DNA from 2 places in the Pedococcus sp. NPDC057267 genome. Region 2 is predicted to be linked to the other one. Evidence: predicted binding sites of a transcription regulator. Region 2 holds the regulator's gene; the other holds the start of a gene.
The links. The regulator HrcA, encoded in region 2, represses chaperone genes, less so after heat shock. The targets are predictions, from matches to a motif close to TTNGCACTCGNNNNNNNCGAGTGCNAA.
Positions count from the first base shown of each region.

Region 1: a site for HrcA is predicted at 1,990-2,016, ahead of groES (co-chaperone GroES). Genes of this name have one in related genera too.

Region 1 is NZ_JBHUYG010000065.1:16,873-22,039, reverse strand. Features, by position in the region: gene groL (chaperonin GroEL) at 1-1,410, opposite strand, end outside; gene groES (co-chaperone GroES) at 1,551-1,844, opposite strand; gene ACFUC1_RS14095 (GNAT family N-acetyltransferase) at 2,102-2,911, shown strand; gene ACFUC1_RS14090 (class I SAM-dependent methyltransferase) at 2,947-4,176, shown strand; gene ACFUC1_RS14085 (hypothetical protein) at 4,332-5,045, shown strand; gene ACFUC1_RS14080 (PfkB family carbohydrate kinase) at 5,056-5,167, opposite strand, start outside.
Region 2 is NZ_JBHUYG010000116.1:523-5,689, reverse strand. Features, by position in the region: gene hemW (radical SAM family heme chaperone HemW) at 1-1,037, shown strand, start outside; gene ACFUC1_RS18335 (DUF4870 domain-containing protein) at 1,063-1,452, opposite strand; gene ACFUC1_RS18330 (DUF3097 domain-containing protein) at 1,597-2,475, opposite strand; gene hrcA (heat-inducible transcriptional repressor HrcA) at 2,649-3,680, shown strand; gene dnaJ (molecular chaperone DnaJ) at 3,760-4,884, shown strand; partial or broken gene ACFUC1_RS18315 (16S rRNA (uracil(1498)-N(3))-methyltransferase) at 4,899-5,167, shown strand, end outside.

The DNA.
Region 1 (5,167 bases), on a different contig from region 2:
CTCGAGCTCGCGCACCTTGGAGACGGCGACGTAGCCCTCCATGCCGGCGTTCTCGGCGATCCAGCGCAGCGGCTCCGCCGCGGCCTTGGCCACGATCGCGGCGCCGACCTTCTCGTCGTCGGACAGGCCCAGGCCGTCGATGACCGAGGAGGCGTGGACGAGGGCGGAGCCGCCACCGGCGACGATGCCCTCCTCGATGGCCGCGCGGGTCGCGGAGATCGCGTCCTCGATGCGGTGCTTCTTCTCCTTGAGCTCCACCTCGGTGTGGGCACCGACCTTGATGACGCAGACGCCGCCGGCGAGCTTGGCGAGGCGCTCCTGGAGCTTCTCGCGGTCCCAGTCGGAGTCGGTGCGCTCGATCTCGGCCTTGATCTGGTTGACCCGGCCGGTGACGTCGTCGGCCGAGCCGGCGCCGTCGATGATCGTGGTGGTGTCCTTGGTGACGACGACGCGGCGGGCCTGGCCCAGCACGTCGAGGTCGGCCTGGTCGAGCTTGAGGCCGACCTCCTCGGAGATGACCTGGCCACCGGTGAGGACGGCCATGTCCTGCAGCATCGCCTTGCGGCGGTCGCCGAAGCCCGGGGCCTTGACGGCCACGACGTTGAACGTGCCGCGGATCTTGTTGACCACCAGGGTCGACAGCGCCTCGCCGTCGATGTCCTCGGCGATGATCAGCAGCGGCTTGCCGCTCTTGACGACCTTCTCCAGCACCGGCAGGACGTCGGCGATCGCGGAGATCTTGCCCTGGTTGATGAGGACGTAGGCGTCCTCGATCACGGCCTCCATGCGCTCGGCGTCGGAGATGAAGTAGGGCGAGATGTAGCCCTTGTCGAACTGCATGCCCTCGGTGAACTCGAGCTCGGTCGTCGCGGTCGAGGACTCCTCGACGGTGATGACGCCGTCCTTGCCGACCTTGTCGAAGGCGTCGGCGATGGTCGACCCGATGGTCTGGTCCTGCGCGGAGAGCGCGGCGACCTGGGCGATCTCGTCCTTGCCCTCGATCTCGCGGGCGACCTTGAGCAGCTGGTCGGACACGGCCTCGACGGCCTTGTCGATACCGCGCTTGAGGCCGGACGGCGCGGCGCCGGCGGCGACGTTGCGCAGGCCCTCCTTGACCATGGCCTGCGCGAGCACGGTGGCGGTGGTGGTGCCGTCACCCGCGACGTCGTTCGTCTTGGTGGCGACCTCCTTGGCGAGCTGGGCGCCGAGGTTCTCGTACGCGTCCTCGAGCTCGACCTCACGGGCGATGGTGACACCGTCGTTCGTGATCGTGGGGGCGCCCCACTTCTTGTCGATGACGACGTTGCGGCCCTTGGGGCCGAGCGTCACCTTGACGGCGTTCGCGAGCGCGTCGACACCGCGCTCGAGCGACTTGCGAGCGGAGTCGTTGAACTCCAGCGTCTTGGCCATGAAAGTCCTTCGTTCTCAGTGAAGTTCGGCGGTATGCCGAGCTGCCGGCATACGCGGGACGGGTGCGTTGCGCACAACGCAGCACGCCCCGCGCGCGACCCCAGCGGGGCCCGCCGGGGCGTGCTGTGTGTGGTGCGTCGTCAGCCGACGACGGCGAGGACGTCGCGCGCGGAGAGGATGAGGTACTCCTCGCCGCCGTGCTTGATCTCGGTGCCGCCGTACTTGCTGTAGATCACGCGGTCGCCGACGTTGACGTCGAGCGGGACGCGGTTGCCGTGGTCGTCGATGCGACCGGGACCGATCGCGAGGACCTCGCCCTCCTGGGGCTTCTCCTTCGCGGTGTCCGGGATGACGAGGCCGGACGCGGTGGTCTGCTCGGCCTCGACGCTCTTGACGACGATGCGGTCTTCGAGCGGCTTGATGGAAACCGACACGATGGTGACCTCCCCTTCGGGAATGTCGGAGTGGACAGGTGGATGCTGTGCGTCGCAGTCGTTCGGCCGCCGTCGCGGGGGTCGGCCTGGCTCCTGCGTTAGCACTCGGCGAACCGGAGTGCCAACGGCAAATCTAGGCACCCTGTTAGCACTCGGTCAACTCGAGTGCCAACCCGTGTCGCGCCGTTCGCCGAGGGCGGACGGTGGCGCCGTTATCCGGTTGAGCAGGCCGAGTCCGCTGGGGCAGGGTTTCGCCCGTGACCGACTCCCCCGCCGCCCTGCTCGGCGCGTACGACGAGCAGCTGCGGGTCGAGGTCGCCTCGGCCGTCGCGGTCGAGCGGATCGGGCCGCTGCACTGCGCCACCTACCTCGGCGGCCGTGGCTTCATCACCTACCGCAGCCTGGACACCGGCGGTCGGCCTGCGACCGGGGAACAGGTCCGGGAGTGGGTCGAGGCGGCCCTCGCGCACTACGAGCAGGACCCGTCCGTCGTCCGGGTGGAGTGGAAGACGCGCGGCCACGACCACGCCCCCGGGCTGCACGAGGCCCTCGTCGCGCGCGGCTTCGTGCCCGACGAGCCCGAGTCGGTCATGGTCGGCGAGGCGCGGCTGCTCGCCTACGACGTGGACCTGCCGGAAGGAGTGGTCGTGCGGCAGGTCACCGACGAGGACGACGCGCGGCGGATGCTGGCGATGCAGGCCGAGGTGTTCGGCGACTCCCCCGAGCTCGCCGCCGAGATGGAGGAGCAGGTCCTCCACCGGCTCCGGACCCGCGACGACATGGAGCTGTGGGTGGCCGAGGCCGGCGGCGAGGTCGTGAGCGCCGGCCGGCTCGAGCCGGTGGAGGGCACCGAGTTCGCGGGGATCTGGGGCGGCGCCACCCGACCGGAGTGGCGGGGGCGCGGCATCTACCGGGCGCTGACGTCGGCCCGGGCGCGGTCGGCCCTGCGCCACGGCAAGCGGTACCTCAACAGCGACTCGACCGAGTTCTCGCGCCCCATCCTCGAGCAGTCCGGGCTGGTCAAGGTGACCACCACGACCCCCTACGAGTGGCGCCGAGGCCGCTGACCGTCCCTCGCGCGCGGTAGGGAACAATGCCGCGCATGGACCTGGCCCTGCTGCGACGCCTCACCACCGGCGAGGGGTGGGGCCTGCTCCAGTCGCTGCCGCCGTACGACGAGAAGGAGGCGCTCGGGCTGCAGGACCGGCTGCGCGGCGTCGGCTTCGACGCCGACCTCGTCGCGGCGGCGCTCAACCAGTCGCGGCTGCGCGCCCGCGCGGTCGACAAGTTCGGCGAGTTCGCCCAGGGCATGGTCTTCACCTCCGACGGCCTCGAGCAGGCCACCCGCCTGACCGTGGCCGCGCGGCACGCGCAGCGCTTCCGCCGGGCCGGCATCTCCACCGTCCACGACCTCGGCTGCGGCATCGGGGCGGACGCCATGGCGATGGCCGGCCTCGACCTGCGGGTCCGGGCCATCGACGCCGACGAGGTGACGGCCGCCATCGCCGCGGTCAACCTCCGGCACTGGCCCGACTCCACCGCGGTGCAGGGCCGGGTCGAGGAGTTCGTGCCGCCGGCCGGTGAGGGGGCCCGCGGGGTGGGCGCGTGGCTGGACCCGGCGCGGCGTACGCCCGGGGTCGCCGACGTGCACGGCCGCACCCGCCGGGTGTTCGGGCTCGACTCCATGACGCCGAGCTGGGAGCAGGTCCAGGAGGTCGCCCGCGCGCTGCCCGCGACCGGCGTGAAGCTCGCGCCCGCCTTCCCCCACCACGCCCTGCCGGCCGGCGCGGAGGCACAGTGGACCTCGCTCGCCGGCGAGGTGCTGGAGTGCGCCGTCTGGTTCGGTCCGCTCGCCCAGGCACCGGGTCGCACGGCGGCGCTGCTGCGCCCCGGGGCGGCCCCCGTCGTCGTGACGGAGGCCGACGCACCGGAGCACGAGCGGGCCGCCTCGCTCGCGGCGGTGGGATCCTGGCTCTACGAGCCGGACAAGGCCGTCCTGCGGGCGGGCCTCGTGGGTGCCGTCACTGCCGCCGTCGACGGGTACGAGCTCGACGAGGGCGTGGGCTACGTCAGCGCCGACCGGGCCGAGGACGTGCCGTTCGCGCGGCGGTTCGTCGTCGTCGAGGCGATGCCGTTCAACGTCAAGGCGCTGCGCGGGTGGCTGCGCGACCACGGCTTCGACCGGCTGACCGTCAAGAAGCGCGGCGTGTCCGTCGACGCCGACCTGCTCCGCCGCCAGCTGCGCCTGCCGGCCAAGGGGTCGTCCGAGGCGACCGTCGTCCTGACCCGGGTGCGCAGCAACCAGGTGGCCCTCATCGTCCGCCCCGCCTGAACTGGCTGGGCGCGAACCTGCCGCCCACCTCGTCGTCCACAGCCGGCGCCACGGGGCGCGACATGTCCACAGCGACGCGCCGTGACCTCTTTGTGACCTGGCAGGGCCTTCGGTACGGTGACCGCTGGTCCCCCCGCCACCGAGGAACTGACCCCATGCCCGACCAGCCCACCCGTTCCGGCCGCCACCGCGCGCCTGCCGCGCCCCGGCCCCTGCCGCGGCCGCTGCTCCTCGCGCTCCTGCGCCCGACCCGCGCCGGGCTGCTCAAGACCACCGGTGTCCTGGTCGCCGCGGTCGGTGCCCTGAGCGCGTGGTCCGGTCCCATGACGGCGGCCCCCGTCTTCGAGCTGGCCGACGCCCCGCGCCCGGTCGCGGCCACCACGGTCTGGGCTCCCGACACCGCCCTGACCGCGCCGCAGACCTACGGCCACATCGGCTTCGAGGCCACGCCCCGTCGCGGCACCGTCGCCGCCCCCGCCGGGGCGGCGTCGGCCGACCGCACGGACACCGCCGCCTCCCGCGGCATCCGGCGCACCGGCCTGCGCCCGGAGCTGGGGCTGACCCAGCACGGCCTCATCGTCCTCAACGCGATCCGCGACCACTTCCCCCAGATCCACGACTACGGCGGCTTCCGGGCCGGCGACATGGACCACGGCACCGGCAACGCCGTCGACACGATGGTCGGCTCGAAGGCGCAGGGCGACGCGGTCGCGGCCTACGTCATGGCGCAGGCCGCCGAGCTCAACGTGAAGTACGTCATCTGGTACCAGCGGATCTGGTACCCCAGCAGCGGCACGTGGAAGCTGATGTCCGACCGCGGGAGCCCCACGGCCAACCACCTGGACCACGTCCACGTCTCGGTGAACTGACCTTCGCTCCCTAGAGCCCCGGGTCAGGCTGGGCGCCGAGCCTGCGCACCGCGTCGGCACCGGCCGCGGAGGCCCGCTCCACCGCCTCGACCCGGTCGCTCCCGTCCGCGAGCGCGGCGGCC
Region 2 (5,167 bases):
CCTTCGCCGACGCCGCGCTCAAGGAGCTGGCGCTCGCGGGCGAGGTCCTCGGAGCGGACGCCCCCGCGGTCGGGACCGTCTTCGTGGGCGGCGGCACGCCCACCATGCTCGCGGCGACGGACCTCGCCCGGATGCTGCACGGCATACGGGAGCAGTGGGGGCTCGCCGACGATGCGGAGGTGACCACCGAGGCCAACCCCGACTCGGTGACGCCGGAGTCGCTCGCCGTCCTCGCCGACGCCGGCTTCACCCGCGTCTCGCTCGGGATGCAGTCGGCCGTGCCGCACGTCCTGCACACCCTCGACCGCACCCACGACCCGGCCAACGTCGCCCGGGCCGTCGAGGCGGCGCGCGCCGCGGGCCTGCAGGTCAGCCTCGACCTGATCTACGGAACGCCGGGGGAGAGCCTGGCGGACTGGCGCACCAGCCTGGACGCCGTCGTCGCGCTGCATCCGGACCACGTGTCGGCCTACGCCCTCGTGGTCGAGGACGGCACCCGGCTCGCCGCCCAGGTCCGCCGCGGGGAGGTCGCCGCGCCCGAGGACGACGACGAGGCCGTGAAGTACGAGCTCGCCGACGAGGTGCTCTCCGCGGCAGGCTACGACTGGTACGAGGTGAGCAACTGGGCGAGCCGCCTGGACGCCCGATGCCGCCACAACGAGGGCTACTGGGACGACGGCAACTGGTGGGGCGTCGGCCCGGGCGCGCACAGCCACGTCGGCGGCGTGCGCTGGTGGAACGTCAAGCACCCGACCGCGTATGCCGGCCGGGTCGCCGACGGCGTCAGCCCGGCCCACGGCCGGGAGACGCTGACCGCCGAGCAGCGCTACGACGAGCGCGTCCTGCTCGGGGTGCGGCTCGTCGACGGCCTGCCCCTCGCCGACCTGCACGACGAGGGCCGCACCGCCGTGGCGGGTCTCATCGCCGACGGGCTGGTGGACGGGGCAGCGGCCCTGCGCCGCCAGCGCGTGGTGCTGACGAGGCAGGGCCGCCTGCTGGCCGACACCGTCGTGCGACGGCTCCTCGGCCTGCGCTAGGACTCGGGCGTGCGCCCGGGCCGGCTCACTTGACGAAGCGGATGGTGAACGGCGGGTCGTACCACTCGCCGTTGTTGGCGCGCATGGCGGCGATCGCGTGGATGACGACCGCGGCGACGACCACGATCGGGTACAGGACGAAGCCGATCAGCACGATCATCAGGACGCCCGAGACGATGAGGCCGATGAGGGCCGTCAGCTGCACGTTCACCGCGTTCGCGGCGTGCGCCCGGACGAACGGGCCGCGGTCGCGGTAGACGAGGTAGATGACCAGGCTGGCGACGAAGCCGAGGGTGCCGGCGCTGACGACCATGGCCACGCCGGAGATGACGTGGGTCAGGGTGGCCCAGGTCTTCTCCTCCTGCTGCGACATGGGCTGTGCGGGTTGCTGCGGGTACTGCGGTGAGGCGGTCATGTCTCTCCTCCGTGGATGGTGCCTTCACCCAGTGAAGCGCACGGGAGCCACGGATCGTCCCGGTTTCGGGGTGCGCTCAGGGCAGCGTCAGGGCCGACCCTGAGCGGCGACCGCGGCCACCGCCCCCGAGGAGCGCCCCCGACGTCAGTGCCCGGGCTCGGTCACGAAGTCGATGAGCTCCTCGACGCTGGCCAGCAGGGTCGGCTCGAGGTCGGCGTACGTGCGGACCGTGCCGAGGATCTGCTTCCACGCCCGGGCGATGTCGGCCTGGCTGTCGTGCGCCCAGCCGAGGTGGGCGCAGATGCCGTGCTTCCACGAGGTCCCGCGGGGGATGACCGGCCAGGCGTCGAGCCCGAGCCGCTCGGGTCGCACGCTCTGCCACACGTCGACGTACGGGTGGCCCAGGACCCGCACGTGTGCGGCATACGGCTGCAGGCGGCGCGCCTCCTCCACGACCCGGTGCTCCTTGGTGCCCGGCACGAGGTGGTCGACGAGGACGCCCATCCGGCGGCCGGGGCCGGGGGAGAAGTCCCGGATGGCGGCGGAGAGGTCGTCGACGCCGTCGAGCATCTCGACGACGACGCCCTCGATGCGCAGGTCCTCGCCCCACACCTTCTCGACGAGCTCGGCGTCGTGCCGGCCCTCGACGAAGATCCGCGACCCGCTCGCCACCTTGGCGCGCACGCCCTCGACGGCGCGCGACCCCGAGGCCGTGCGCGACGAGGCCTGCTTCGCCGCGGCGAGCTGGGCCCGCGCCGCCGCGGTCGGGGGAGTCAGGACGACCGGGGCGCCGTCGAGCAGGAAGCCTGGGCCGAGCGGGAAGCCCTTGGTGCGGCCCCGCCGGTCCTCGAGGTGGACGACCCGCATGCCGCCGGCCTTCTCGACCCGGACGACCGCCCCGCACCAGCCGGTCTCCACGTCCTCGACGACCAGACCGGTCACGGCCTCCACCTCCGTCGCGCGCCCGCGAGGGGGCTTGCGCCAGTCGGTGGAGAGCACGTCGGAGCCATAGCGGTCGGGCACCGGGGAAGGGTATGCCGGGTGCGGCGGCCGGCCGCGGGGACGCGCCGGTCGATGCGGCCGGGGCGCGCCGAACGGCATAGACTTGGCACTCCGAGGGTGTGAGTGCCAACGTGGGGAGCTGCCACGGGCGGCCCCGCCCGCGGACGAAGTGCCAGCCGAACGACAGGAGCGCCATGAGCGAAGAACGACGCCTCGCCGTGCTGCGCGCCATCGTCCAGGACTACGTCGAGACGTCCGAGCCGGTCGGGTCCAAGGCGCTGCTCGAGCGCCACCACCTCGGGGTGTCCGCGGCGACGGTCCGCAACGACATGGCCGTGCTCGAGGAGGAGGGGCTGATCGCGGCCCCGCACACCAGCGCGGGGCGGGTCCCGACCGACGCCGGTTACCGCCTGTTCGTCGACCGGCTCAGCTCGGTCAAGCCGATGTCGGCGGCCGAGCGCGCCGCCATCGCCCACTTCCTCGAGGGCGCCGTCGACCTCGACGACGTCGTCGACCGGACGGTGCGGCTGCTCGCGCAGCTGACCCGCCAGGTCGCCGTCATGCAGTACCCGTCGCTGACCCGGTCCTCGGTGCGGCACATCGAGTTCGTGCCGATGGGCGGCCGGCGGCTCATGGTCGTGCTCATCGTCAACACCGGCCGGGTCGAGCAGCGGGTCATCGAGACCACCGCGGACCTCACCACGCCCGAGGGCGAGGCCACCCTCGGGCTGGTCCGGGCCAAGGTCAACGCCCGGGCCGTGGGGGAGCGGCTCGTGGACGCCTCGGCGGCCCTGTCCTCGCTGCCCGAGGAGTTCGAGCCCGCCGACCGCGACCTCGTCCGCGCCGTCGTGCAGTCGCTCGAGGACGCGCTGGTCGAGGAGCGCGAGGAGCGCGTCGTCCTCGCCGGCACGGCCAACCTCGCCCGCGTCGGCACCGACTTCCCGCTCACCATCGGGCCGGTCCTCGAGGCGCTCGAGCAGCACGTCATCCTGCTCAAGCTGCTCGGCACCGCGCGCGAGACCTCCGACGCCGTCTCCGTGCGGATCGGCCACGAGAACCCGTATGCCGGGCTGCAGTCGACCTCGGTCGTCTCCACCGAGTACGGCACCGGGGCAGACCTCGTCGCCGGGCTCGGCGTCCTCGGCCCGACCCGGATGGACTACCCGACCACCATGGCCTCGGTGCGGGCGGTCGCCACCTACGTCTCCCGGATCCTCGCGCAGTGAGCGCCGGGTCCACCTCCCGCGGGGCCGTCACCGCCGCCGGCTCCCCGACCGTGTCGATGCACCACTGACAAGGATCTTCGTGAACGACTACTACCAGGACCTCGGCGTCTCGCGGGACGCCACCGCCGAGGACATCAAGCGGGCCTACCGCAAGAAGGCGCGCACCCTGCACCCGGACGTCAACCCCAGCCCGGAGGCGGAGGAGCAGTTCAAGAAGGTGTCCCAGGCCTACGACGTGCTCTCCGACCCGGAGAAGCGCCGCTCGTACGACATGGGCGCCGACCCGTACGCCGCCGGTGCTGCGGGCTTCGGCCAGGGCTTCTCGTTCAGCGACATCATGGACGCGTTCTTCGGCGCCGGGGCCGGCACCGCCCAGCGCGGCCCGCGCTCGCGCCAGCGCCGCGGCCAGGACGCCCTGATCCGGCTCGACATCGACATGGCCGACGCCGTCTTCGGCGCCGAGAAGGAGCTCACGGTCGAGACGGCCGTCGTCTGCTCCACCTGCCACGGCGACGGCGCCCAGCCGGGCACCTCGCGCCGGACCTGTGACGTCTGCGGCGGCCGGGGCGAGATCCAGCAGGTGCAGCGGTCCTTCCTCGGCCAGGTGATGACCAGCCGCCCCTGCATGACCTGCCAGGGCTACGGCGAGGTGCTCGTCAGCCCGTGCTTCGAGTGCTCCGGCGACGGCCGCGTCCGCACCCGCCGCACCCTCACCATCAAGGTCCCGGCGGGCGTCGACACCGGCACCCGCATCCAGCTCACGGGTGAGGGCGAGGTCGGCCAGGGCGGAGGACCCGCCGGCGACCTCTACGTGGAGGTGTCCGTCCGGCCGCACGCGACCTTCCAGCGCCGCGGCGACGACCTGCACGCCACGGTCGAGCTGCCCATGACCGCGGCTGCGCTCGGCACGACGCTGAAGCTCGACACCTTCGACGGCTCCCAGGAGCTCGAGGTCAAGCCGGGCACGCAGGCCGGTGACGCGGTGACGCTGCGCGGTCTCGGCGTGACGCACCTGCGCGGCGGCGGCCGCGGCGACCTGATCGTCCACGCCAACGTCATGACCCCGACCCGCCTCGACGAGCAGCAGGAGGAGCTCCTGCGCCAGCTCGCGGTGCTGCGCGGGGAGGAGCGCCCCGAGGGTCGTCTCGCGCCCGCCAACCAGGGCCTGTTCGGCAAGCTGCGCGAGGCCTTCAAGGGCCGCTGAGCCCTGACCCGGCCATGACGCTCCCGCTCTTCCTCGTCGACCCGGCCCGCGTGGCCTCCGCCCTGCCCGGGTCCGCCGTGGTGCTGGACGGGCCCGAGGGTCGGCACGCCGCCACCGTGCGCCGGATCGCCGCGGGGGAGCGCGTGCTGCTCGCCGACGGCGCGGGCAGGCGCCTGGTCTGCGAGGTCACCGGGGCCGGCCGCGGTGAGCTGGACCTCCAGGTGCTGGAGGTCCAGGAGGTGCCCGAGCCCCAGCCCCGGTTCGTGCTGGTGCAGGCCCTGGC